3 regions of the Burkholderia sp. MSh2 genome follow, and region 3 is predicted to be linked to each of the others. Evidence: riboswitches for the same ligand, from Rfam matches in the RefSeq annotation. Region 3 holds a riboswitch; each other region holds the start of a gene.

Region 1 (3,267 bases), on a different contig from region 3:
CCAGGGTTGCGTTCTTCCGGTTTTCCGCGGCGAAACCCTGGCCGGGCCGGCGCGTGCGGCGGACAGCGCGGCCGCTGTCCGTTCGAAGCCTTGCCGCGCCGCGCCAAGGCTTCTTCATCGACGCGTCAGAACGTATAGCTGATCTTCCCGAACGCGGTACGCCCCAGCGTGTTGTAACCGTACGCGGTCACGTACTGGCGATCGAACAGGTTCGACAGCGTGGCCGACACCGTCAGGTGCGAATTGATCCGGTACGACGCACGCAGGCCCACCGTCAGATACGACGGCAGATAGGTCATGTTCGCCGGATCGTCGAACGTCGTGCCGCCGTAGAGCAGCGACGCGCCCGTGCTCAGCGCGTGCAGGTGCAGCTCGTCCCACGTGTGGTCGATGCTCAGGCTGACCGTCTGGCGCGGCCGGCGGTTCAGCCAGGAGTCGTTGGTCTCGTCCTGCGGATTCAGGAGCCCGACCGCGAGGCTCACCGGCGTCGAGTTGCCGATCGTCCCCTTGTACGACAGGTCGAGCCCGCTGACATGCGCACGGCCGATGTTGATCGGCGAATAGGTCAGCGGGTTGTACGCGATCAGGTTGGTGATCCGCGTGTCGTAGATCGCGGCCGTGAACGTGCCGTACGACGTGTTCGCGTCGATCGCGGCCTCGACCGACGTATTGCGTTCCGGACTGAGGTTCGGATTGCCGTAGCCGGGGTAGTACAGGTCGTTGAACGTCGGCAGGCGGAACCCGTTGCCGTACGACACGCGCGCCGTGTAGACCGGCGTGATCGCCCACGACAGCGCGGCGTTGCCGGTGTTCACCGACTGCCCGGCGATGATCTCGTGACGGCCCGCGAGGAACAGGGTCACGGGGCCGAGCGTTGCCGACTGATGCAGCGAAAACGCGGAATCGTTGCGCGTGGGCACGCCGGTTGGAATGTCGATCGGCAGGAACGCCTGCTCGCGCGTGAAATCGTAGGCCAGCTTGGTCTCGCCCGACAGCGGCAGGCCGAACAGGTGGAAGCCGCGTTCCTGATGGGTCAGCGACGTCGACGTGCTGATGCGCTGCGAATTGATCTGGTCGGTCGGGACGGCCGGATTGCTTGCGTAGAGGAACTGGCGATCGTTCGAATAACCGAACGACTGGTCGAACTGCGTGTCGGGCGTGATGTCGAGGTGGAACGCGATACCGGTCGTCAGCTGATGATCGAGCTGGCGGTCTGCGTAGCCGATGTTGTCGAAGGACAGATCGGACCGGTGATACAGCGCGAACGTCGAGATCGACCAGTTGTCGCGCGCATAGCCGAGCCGCGCATCGAGATCCTGCGCGTGGTACGGGTTGCGGCCGGCCTCGTGGTACGGCAGCACGGGCTGCGTCGCATCGATGCCGGCCGTGTTGTACGAGTGCAGGCCCAGCGAGTAGGTGAGCCCGCCGAGCGCGGCGAGCGGCCCGGTCGACGGCACCGTGCCCGAGGTGCGCAGCTGCGTGTCGAAGGTCTTGTTCGACCCGCCGCCGAACGAGACGGTCGTCTGGTTCGGCTGGTTGGAGGCGCGGCGCGTGAAGAGCTGCACGACGCCGCCCATCGCATTGGCGCCGAACGACGCGGCGGCCGGCCCCGAGATCACCTCGACGCGTTCGAACGCTTCAGTCGGCAGATCCGACCACGGCGCGATGCCGGTGGTCGACGAGCCGATCCGGATGCCGTCGATGAACACGGCGACCTGGCTTGCCGACGAACCGCGGATGCTGACCGACGCGGACGAACCCGGGCCGCCGTTCTGCGACACGGTCACGCCGGGCAGCGTCGCGAGCGCCTCGGTGATGCTCGGGTCGCTCGGCGACAGCCGGTCGAGATCGGTGCGCGTGAGCACCTGGGTCGTCGCATAGCGCTGGTCGAACGACTCGGGCAGCCGCCGCGTGTCGGTCACGGTGATCGCCGGCAGGTCGGTGGCGTCGGCGGCGGGGGCCGTCGGCGAGGCCGCGAGGTCGCCGGCGGCGTGCGCGGCGGGCGAGAGCAGGGCGGTCGCGGCGGACGTGGCAAGGAGGTGTCGAATCTTCATGAGGCTGTCGTTGTTGTCGGGCTGCGCGTGGGCGACCGGGAACGGGCGGCGGGCAGCGCCGGTTTTGTTATCGGTGATCGGGCGGGTTATCGCGCGACCGGGCCGGTCAGGCTGCTGTCGCGGGCGTCGGCGCGGCGCGGGCCGGCGGACGCGATCGACATGGCACGGCGCGCGGGCGGGGCGTGCGCGCCGGCGGCGGGCCGGTGCGACGCTTGCGGCGCGCAAGCGGATGCGGTAACGGAGGACATCGGGCAGATCCTGAGGTCGGGCCGTCCATGCAACGGGCGACCGCCAGCGGCGGCGCCTGGCGCATCGGGACACCCCGCCCGGTGCGGCTGCTTGGACCTCGGGTCGATGGCAGGTCTCCTGGCTCGCGGGTCGCGATGCGTGCCGGCCTTCCCGGTTTCCCAGTGGCATGCGGTGGCACGGATTCGCCGCTCACAGTTGCGGGGGCAGCCGCAGATTCGAGGCGCCGCCTCTCCTGCGTTCCCATTTGATCCCGTTTCCGGGAACCATCAGCGCGCAAGGGTAATGGCGGGCGCGCCGGCGCGTCAATTGTCCGGTTGCGCAGGGGTGCGAAAAAACGTCATTGCCGGAAAAAACGGTTGGAATCCTGTTCATCGTGCGTCGCCGCCGCCTTTCATGTCTGACGAAACGGGGCGGTTCGCCGCCGTTCGGTCGCACCGGAACCGGCTCGGCGCGACACCCGTCCACCGGGCGAACGCGCGGCGGAACGCCTTCTCGCCGCCGAACCCGGGGTGCGCGGCGATCCGTGCGACCGGCTGGCCCGGGTCGCGCTGGCGGCGCGGGCGCCCGATCTCGTTCAAACAGGCGAGGCGGACACGAGGCGGGTGTTGCATGTTGCTGCGGATATCGCGGGCCGAACGGCCCGCGCGCACGGCTTCCTTCATCGACCCGACAGGACTCCGACCGACATGACGAAAACGATTCGCTTCGACGGCGGCACCGCCGTGATCACCGGCGCGGCCAGCGGCATCGGCAGCGGGCTCGCACGCCGCGCGGCCGCCCTCGGCATGCGCGTCGTGCTGGCCGATCTCGACGCGGCGAAGCTCGACGCATTCGCCGCGACGCTCGACACCGACACCGACACCGACACCGACACCTTGTGCGTGCCGACCGACGTCAGTTGCCCGGAAGCCGTCGACGCGCTGGCGGCCGCGGCCTGGCAGCGCTTCGGCGGCGCGGACCTGCT
Region 2 (3,267 bases), on a different contig from region 3:
GAAACGTTACTGCGTCTCGTGCTGTGCGAGCACCGCACCGAGCTGTTCATTCATCTGGTGCATTGTACGACGGATTTCCTCCGCCGGAAATGCTTCACCGTGTCGCACGCTGGTTTGCAGCCGCAGCAACTCCGATGCGAGCGACAGCGCCGCCATGACGGCGATGCGATCGGTGCCGCGCACCGAACTGTTCGAGCGGATTTTCGACATTTCGGCGTCGACGCGCGCGACGGCTTCGAGCAGTGCCGCTTCGGTCTCGGCCGAGCAGGCGAGCCGATAGGCCTGACCGAGAATCGAGACTTCGATCTGCTTGGTGCTCATGCATGTTCTCCGTGGCTGGCCGCGTCATCGCCATCCTTGCGCGCCTGCGCATCCAGCAGGTCGAGCTGGTTGTCGGCCTGTTCCGCGCTTTTCGAGCGCGGCAGCTTTTCGAGAATCGCGTTCAGTTTCACCTGGGCGTCGTCGATCTTTGCCGACAGGGTGTCGCGCTCGGCTTCGAGCGTATTGCGTTCCTCGCGCAGTTGTGCGAGTTCCGCGCGGACAGTGTCCGCGTCCGCGCGCAATTGCGCGACCTGCTCCTCGAGCGCGAGCCGTTCCGAGTGATAGCGCTTGTTCAGCGAAATCAGACGGCCAATATTTTGAGATAGGGTTTCGAGTTCGTTGAGCATTTGCTGCGTCCTCTAAAGACCCAGCATTTTAGCGCGGAATAGCGCGCAATCCGACATCTGTAACGTTTCCAGTCGTAACTTCCCCCCTTCTTGCCGCGAATCGACGCGTCGCGCACGTCTCCGGGCGTTTCCTTGACGCTCGCGCGACCCGCTCCTAAACTGGCGCCGCCTCGGTGCTCGCGCGTGGAATGCGCGGTTAAACGGGAAGCAGGGCGCGGGCGCGAAGCCCGCCAGCCTGCGCTGCCCCCGCAACGGTAAGCGGCCGCGTCCCGTGACGCAGGCCGGCTCGGGCGCGTTTCGCATGCGGCTTTCGCACGCGGAGCGCGGGCCACTGCGCGTCATCGCGCGGGAAGGCGAGCCGGACCGCCGCCAGCCCGGATACCGGCCGAGACGGGGAGCCCGCACGGGCTTCGGGACGCGCGGCCCGCGGGGAGGCAGGGCGTGCAACGCTTCACGGAATCTTCTTCGATGCTGACCCCAATCGTCCGCGCGGCGCCCATGTCGTGTCTGTCCGGCAGCAACAGGTGGGTGCGCCGCGCGTCACGCGCGGGGCTGCGCGCGGCATGAGCGCCGCGCGCGCCACCGCGATCTGGGCGACGCTGGCCGCGGCGGTCGCGTTGCTGTTCGTCGCGTCGCTGTCGATCGGCAGCGTGCCGATGTCGCCGTGGCAGGCGCTCGCGTCGCTCGTGCCGCATGGCGGCGACGCGCTGTTCGCCGACATCGTCCGCACGCTGCGCCTGCCGCGCGCGCTCGCGGGCTTCGCGTGCGGCGCGCTGCTCGCGCTGGCCGGCGCGCTGCTGCAGGTGCTGCTGCGCAACCCGCTCGCGGAACCGTACGTGCTCGGCGTGTCCGGCGGCGCGGCCGGCTTCGCGCTCGTCGCGATGATCGCGGGCGGTGCGTGGTGGCTCGTCGATGCGTCGGCGTTCGCCGGCGCGCTCGTGTCGGTCGCGCTCGTGCTCGGTCTCGCGCGCCGCGAGCTGTGGCGCGGCGATTCTCGCGACGCGTCGCCGCGACTGCTGCTCACGGGCGTCGTGATCGCGGCCGGGTGGGGCGCGCTCGTTACGCTGCTGCTGTCGCTCGCGCCCGATGCGCGGCTGCGCGGCATCATCTTCTGGCTGACGGGCGACCTGAACGGCGTGACGGCGCCGTGGTTCGCGTGGGGTGCGCTGCTGCTGGCCGCATGCGTCGCGCTGCCAGCCGCGCCGCAACTGAACGTGCTGCTGCGCGGCGACTCGACCGCGCTCGCGCTCGGTGTGCCCGTCGCGCGCCTGCGCGTGCGGATCTATCTCGTCGCGTCGCTGGCCGCCGCGGCCGCGGTGACGACGGCCGGCACGATCGGCTTCGTCGGCCTCGTCGTGCCGCATGCGCTGCGTATCGCGTTCGGCAACGACCAGCGCATGCTGCTGCCGGCCGCGATGCTCGCGGGCGGCGGCGGCGTGATGGCGGCCGACCTGCTTGCCCGCACCGCGATCGCGCCCGCGCAGTTGCCGGTCGGCGTGATGACCGCCTTGATCGGCGTACCGGTGTTCCTGTGGATGTTGCTGAGGAGGCCGACGCGATGACGTGGGCCGCAGCATCCGCCGACACCGGCGGCCTGAACTACGCGGCCGTCGACGTGACGCTGAAGGCCGGCGCCCGCACGCTGCTCGACGGCTTCTCCCAGGCTTTCCGTCCGGGCGAGATCTGGTGCGTCGCCGGGCCGAACGGCGCGGGCAAGACGACGCTGCTCGCGACGCTCGCGGGGCTGCAGCAGCCGGCCGGCGGGCAGGTGGAGATCGACGGCCGGCCGCTTGTCGCATGGCCGCCCGATCGGCTTGCACAGCGGCGCGCGCTGATGCCGCAGCAACTGCATGACGCTTTCAGCGCGACCGTGTTCGACACGGTGTTGCTCAACCGCTTTCCGTATCTCGGCGGCTGGGGATGGGAGCGCGACGGCGACCGCGCGGCCGCGCGCGATGCGCTGGCGACGTTCGATCTGGCCGCGCTTGCATCGCGCGACGTGCTGTCGCTGTCGGGCGGCGAGCGGCAGCGCGTCGCGCTGGCCGCCACGCTGTGCCAGGATGCGCCGTTGATGCTGCTCGACGAGCCGCTGGCGCATCTCGACCTGCATCACCAGATCGATTGTCTGACCGCACTGGCCGGATGGCTCGACGCGGGCCCGCGCACGGTGCTGTTCTCGTGTCACGATCTGAACCTCGCGCGGCGTTTCGCGACGCATGCGTTGCTGCTCGACGGCCGCGGCCATGCGTGGGCCGGCCCCGTGCACGACGTCCTGACGCCGGAGCGCGCGAGCGAGGCGTTCGGCTATCCGCTCGTGCTGATCCGCGAGAACGGCCGCGATGCGCTGCTGCCGGCGTGGCCCGAGCGACAATGACGGTTTCCCCTGCGATGCGCGGCGCATGCCGCGCCAACGACACGGCTCCTCGATGACGACACCGACTCCCTTTCCGCCCGCGATCGCGCCGCTCGACGACGCGCTGCGCAAGCGCCTGCAGCATGTGATCGACCACAAGACCAAGCCGCCCGGCAGCCTCGGCCAGCTCGAGGCGATCGCGCTGCAGGTCGGCCTGATCCAGCGCACCGAGCGGCCGGTCGTGCA
Region 3 (3,267 bases):
CCTACCGGGCGCGCGCCGCCGACAAGCAGGCGCCCGCGGACGCGATCCGCGCGCTCGCGGACCAGATCACGGCGGGCGTCGACGACCGTCGCGAGCAGGCGATGCGGCTGTACGCATGGGTTGCCCGCAACATCCGTTACGTCGGCGTGTATTTCGGCGCCGGGCCCGTGGTCCCGCACCCGGCCGACGCCGTGCTCGCGAACCGGTACGGCGACTGCAAGGACCAGGTGACGCTGCTGTCCGCTCTGCTCGCGGCGAAAGGCATCGAGAGCCGCACGGTGCTCGTCAACCTCGGCGACCGCTACCGCCTGCCCGAGGCGCCGGACGTGCTCGCGTTCAATCACGCGATCGTCTGGCTGCCCGAATTCGATGCGTTCGCCGATACGACGGCCGGGGTGCTGCCGTTCGGCGCGTTGCCGTTCGAGGCGAGCGACAAGCCCGCGCTCGACACCGCGACGGGCAACGTGATCCGCACGCCGCCGCAAAACGGCCGCAACAGCCGTTCGCTGCTCGCCTACACGCTCGATCTCGATCCTGACGGCAACGCGGCGATGACGGGCGACATCGCGCTCGACGGCCAGGCGGTCCAGTATGCGCGGCAGATGTTCGTCTACGTTCAGCCGAAACGGCTGTCCGACGAGATGCTGCGCCGCTCCGGCCTTTCCGGCGAGCTGCACATGACGCCGCATCATCTCGACGCACTCGACCAGCCGTTCTCGATCGCGCTGCGCGGCACGCTGAACCAGTTGTCGCTGATGCCGGGCCCCGCCGCGTTCGCGGTGCCGCCGCTGCCGAATTTCGGCCGGATCCGCGACTTCGCCGATTTCGTCCTGCGGCAGAAGGACAAGCGCATCGACAGCGTATGTGCGGGGACGCGGCTCGAGGAGCGCTACCGGATCACGCTGCCGGCCGACGTCGAGATACTCGCGATTCCGCCCGACGTCGATGTCCGCGCGGGCGAAATCTCGTACCGCTCGACCTATCGCCGCAACGGCCGGACGGTCGACGTGACGCGCGTGCTCGACCGCGATCTCGCCGGCAACGTGTGCAGCAGCGCGAAGCTCGTCGAGTGGGCGGACGCCGCGCGCAGCATCTCGAAGGATCTGAAGCGGCAGATCCTGTATCGGTAAGCGCTGGCGCGACGGCCCGCGCAGCGCGCGCCGTCGCCCGCCGGCAGTGCCTGCGCCGCATGCGTTTGCAGCGGCGTGCTGTGCTATCGTATGCGCCGCGTTCGGTGCTCGCATGCGCATTCCGTGCATGCGGTTAAACGGGAAACAGGAGGCGGACGACCGCCCGGCCTGTGCTGTCCCCGCAACGGTACGCCGCCCGCGCGACGCGCTTTCCGCGCACGCGCCCGGGCCGCCCGCGATGCCACTGCCCGTCAGCCGGGCGGGAAGGCTGCGGCCCGGCAAGCGGCCAGCCCGGATACCGGCCGACGCAAGGGGCGAGCCCGACGCTCGCCGAACGCCCGATCCGCGGGGGACGGCTGGGGCGCGCATTCCGTCCGCGTCCGCGCGGGCTTCGCCCGATCCGCCATGCCTTGCCTGTCCGCCGGCCGCCATTCGGCCGCCCGCCTGCCCCTTTCCACTGTTTCGACCGGGTCCACGCCGTGCTGCGCGCGATGAGCCGCGCGTGGCTGATGGCAACGCGCATGACGATCGTGATCTACATGGGCATCCGCCGGCTCGACGCGATTGCGACGGCACTGCGCGACGGCGGCCTGCCCGGCGACACGCCGTGCGCGGCCATCGAGAATGCGACGCGCCCCGAACAGCGGCACGTGCTCGCGACACTCGGGACGCTGGTCGAACGGGTCGGCGCCGCCGGCATCGGTTCGCCGGCGATCGTCGTGATCGGCCGCGTCGCGGCGCTCGCCGGCGATCCCGCGGTGCGCATCGCGCTCGGCGGCGGCGCATGATGCGCGTCGCGCTCGGCGTCGGATTTCGCGCGGGCGCGACGGCCGCGCAGCTCGATGCCGCGATCCGCGCCGCGCTGGCGCGCTATCCTGACGCAGAACCGGCGCTCGTCGCGACGCTCGCCGACAAGGCGCGTGCCCGCGCGCTGCGCACGGTGTGCGCGCGACGCGGCTGGCCGCTGGTCGCGTTCGACGCGGCGCTGCTCGCGAGCCGCCCCGAACTGGCCGCGAGCGGTGCGTCGAATGCCGCGCTCGCGCGCTTCGGCGTCGCGGGCGTGGCCGAGCCGTGCGCGCGGCTCGCGGCGCCCCACGGCCGGTTGCTGGGCCCCAAATTGATCCGGGACGGCGTGACGGTCGCGCTCGCCGGCCCGCTCTGAACCCTTTGTTCCGCTTTCTTTCGACAGGACGATTCCGATGAAAACCGACGCAGAATCCCATCAACGGATGACCGAACGCCGCCGCGCCGGCCACGAGAAGAAGCAGGCTGCCGCCGTCAACGAAAAGGGCCTGCTGATCGTCAACACCGGCAACGGCAAGGGCAAGAGCACCGCCGCGTTCGGCATGGCCGTGCGGGTGCTCGGCCACGGCATGCGGCTCGGCGTCGTGCAGTTCATCAAGGGCGCGCTGCACACGTCCGAGCGCGACTTCCTCGGCGCGGTCGCGCAATGCGATTTCGTGACGATGGGCGACGGCTATACGTGGAACACGCAGAACCGCGACGCCGATATCGCGACTGCCCGCAAGGGCTGGGACGAGGCGCGCCGGATGATCGAAAGCGGCGACTACCGGATGGTGATCCTCGACGAACTGAACACGGTGCTGAAGTACGAATACCTGCCGCTCGACGAAGTGCTCGCGACGCTCGCCGCCCGGCCGGATTCGGTGCACGTCGTCGTCACCGGGCGGCACGCGCCCGATGCGCTGATCGACGCGGCCGATCTCGTCACCGAAATGCGCCTCGTCAAGCATCCGTACAAGGAGCAAGGCGTGAAGGCGCAGCGCGGCGTGGAGTTCTGAGCGTGCCCGCCTGCCCCGCGCTGTTCGTCAGCGCGCCCGCGTCCGGCCAGGGCAAGACGTCGGTGACGGCCGGCCTCGCGCGGCTGCACCGCCGGCTCGGCCGCCGCGTGCGCGTGTTCAAGACCGGGCCGGATTTCCTCGATCCGATGCTGCTCGCTCGTGCGAGCGGCGCACCCGTGCATGCGCTCGACCTAGGGATGGTCGGCGAGGCCGGGTGCCGCGCGCTGCTCGCCGAGGCCGCGCGCGAGGCGGACCTGATCCTGATCGAAGGCGTGATGGGGCTGTTCGACGGCACGCCGAGCAGCGCCGATCTCGCGGTCGCGTTCGGCATACCG

Evidence for each region. Region 3 has a riboswitch for cobalamin ahead of GQ57_RS42510 (SAM-dependent methyltransferase). Riboswitches for the same ligand answer to the same signal wherever they lie in the genome.
Region 1: another riboswitch for cobalamin. It lies ahead of GQ57_RS04975 (TonB-dependent receptor domain-containing protein); the one in region 3 lies ahead of GQ57_RS42510 (SAM-dependent methyltransferase).
Region 2: another riboswitch for cobalamin. It lies ahead of GQ57_RS22625 (FecCD family ABC transporter permease); the one in region 3 lies ahead of GQ57_RS42510 (SAM-dependent methyltransferase).

The regions. Positions count from the first base shown of each region.
Region 1 is NZ_JPGM01000006.1:86,624-89,890, reverse strand. Features, by position in the region: gene GQ57_RS04975 (TonB-dependent receptor domain-containing protein) at 126-2,054, opposite strand; cobalamin riboswitch at 2,394-2,586, opposite strand; gene GQ57_RS04965 (SDR family NAD(P)-dependent oxidoreductase) at 2,990-3,267, shown strand, end outside.
Region 2 is NZ_JPGM01000035.1:66,653-69,919, reverse strand. Features, by position in the region: gene GQ57_RS22635 (cell division protein ZapA) at 7-321, opposite strand; gene GQ57_RS22630 (ATPase) at 318-668, opposite strand; cobalamin riboswitch at 823-1,072, shown strand; gene GQ57_RS22625 (FecCD family ABC transporter permease) at 1,232-2,230, shown strand; gene GQ57_RS22620 (ABC transporter ATP-binding protein) at 2,227-3,042, shown strand; gene cobT (nicotinate-nucleotide--dimethylbenzimidazole phosphoribosyltransferase) at 3,095-3,267, shown strand, end outside.
Region 3 is NZ_JPGM01000081.1:30,809-34,075, forward strand. Features, by position in the region: gene GQ57_RS38395 (DUF3857 domain-containing transglutaminase family protein) at 1-1,130, shown strand, start outside; cobalamin riboswitch at 1,215-1,451, shown strand; partial or broken gene GQ57_RS42510 (SAM-dependent methyltransferase) at 1,637-1,918, shown strand; gene GQ57_RS34030 (cobalamin biosynthesis protein) at 1,915-2,292, shown strand; gene cobO (cob(I)yrinic acid a,c-diamide adenosyltransferase) at 2,330-2,932, shown strand; gene GQ57_RS34040 (cobyrinate a,c-diamide synthase) at 2,935-3,267, shown strand, end outside.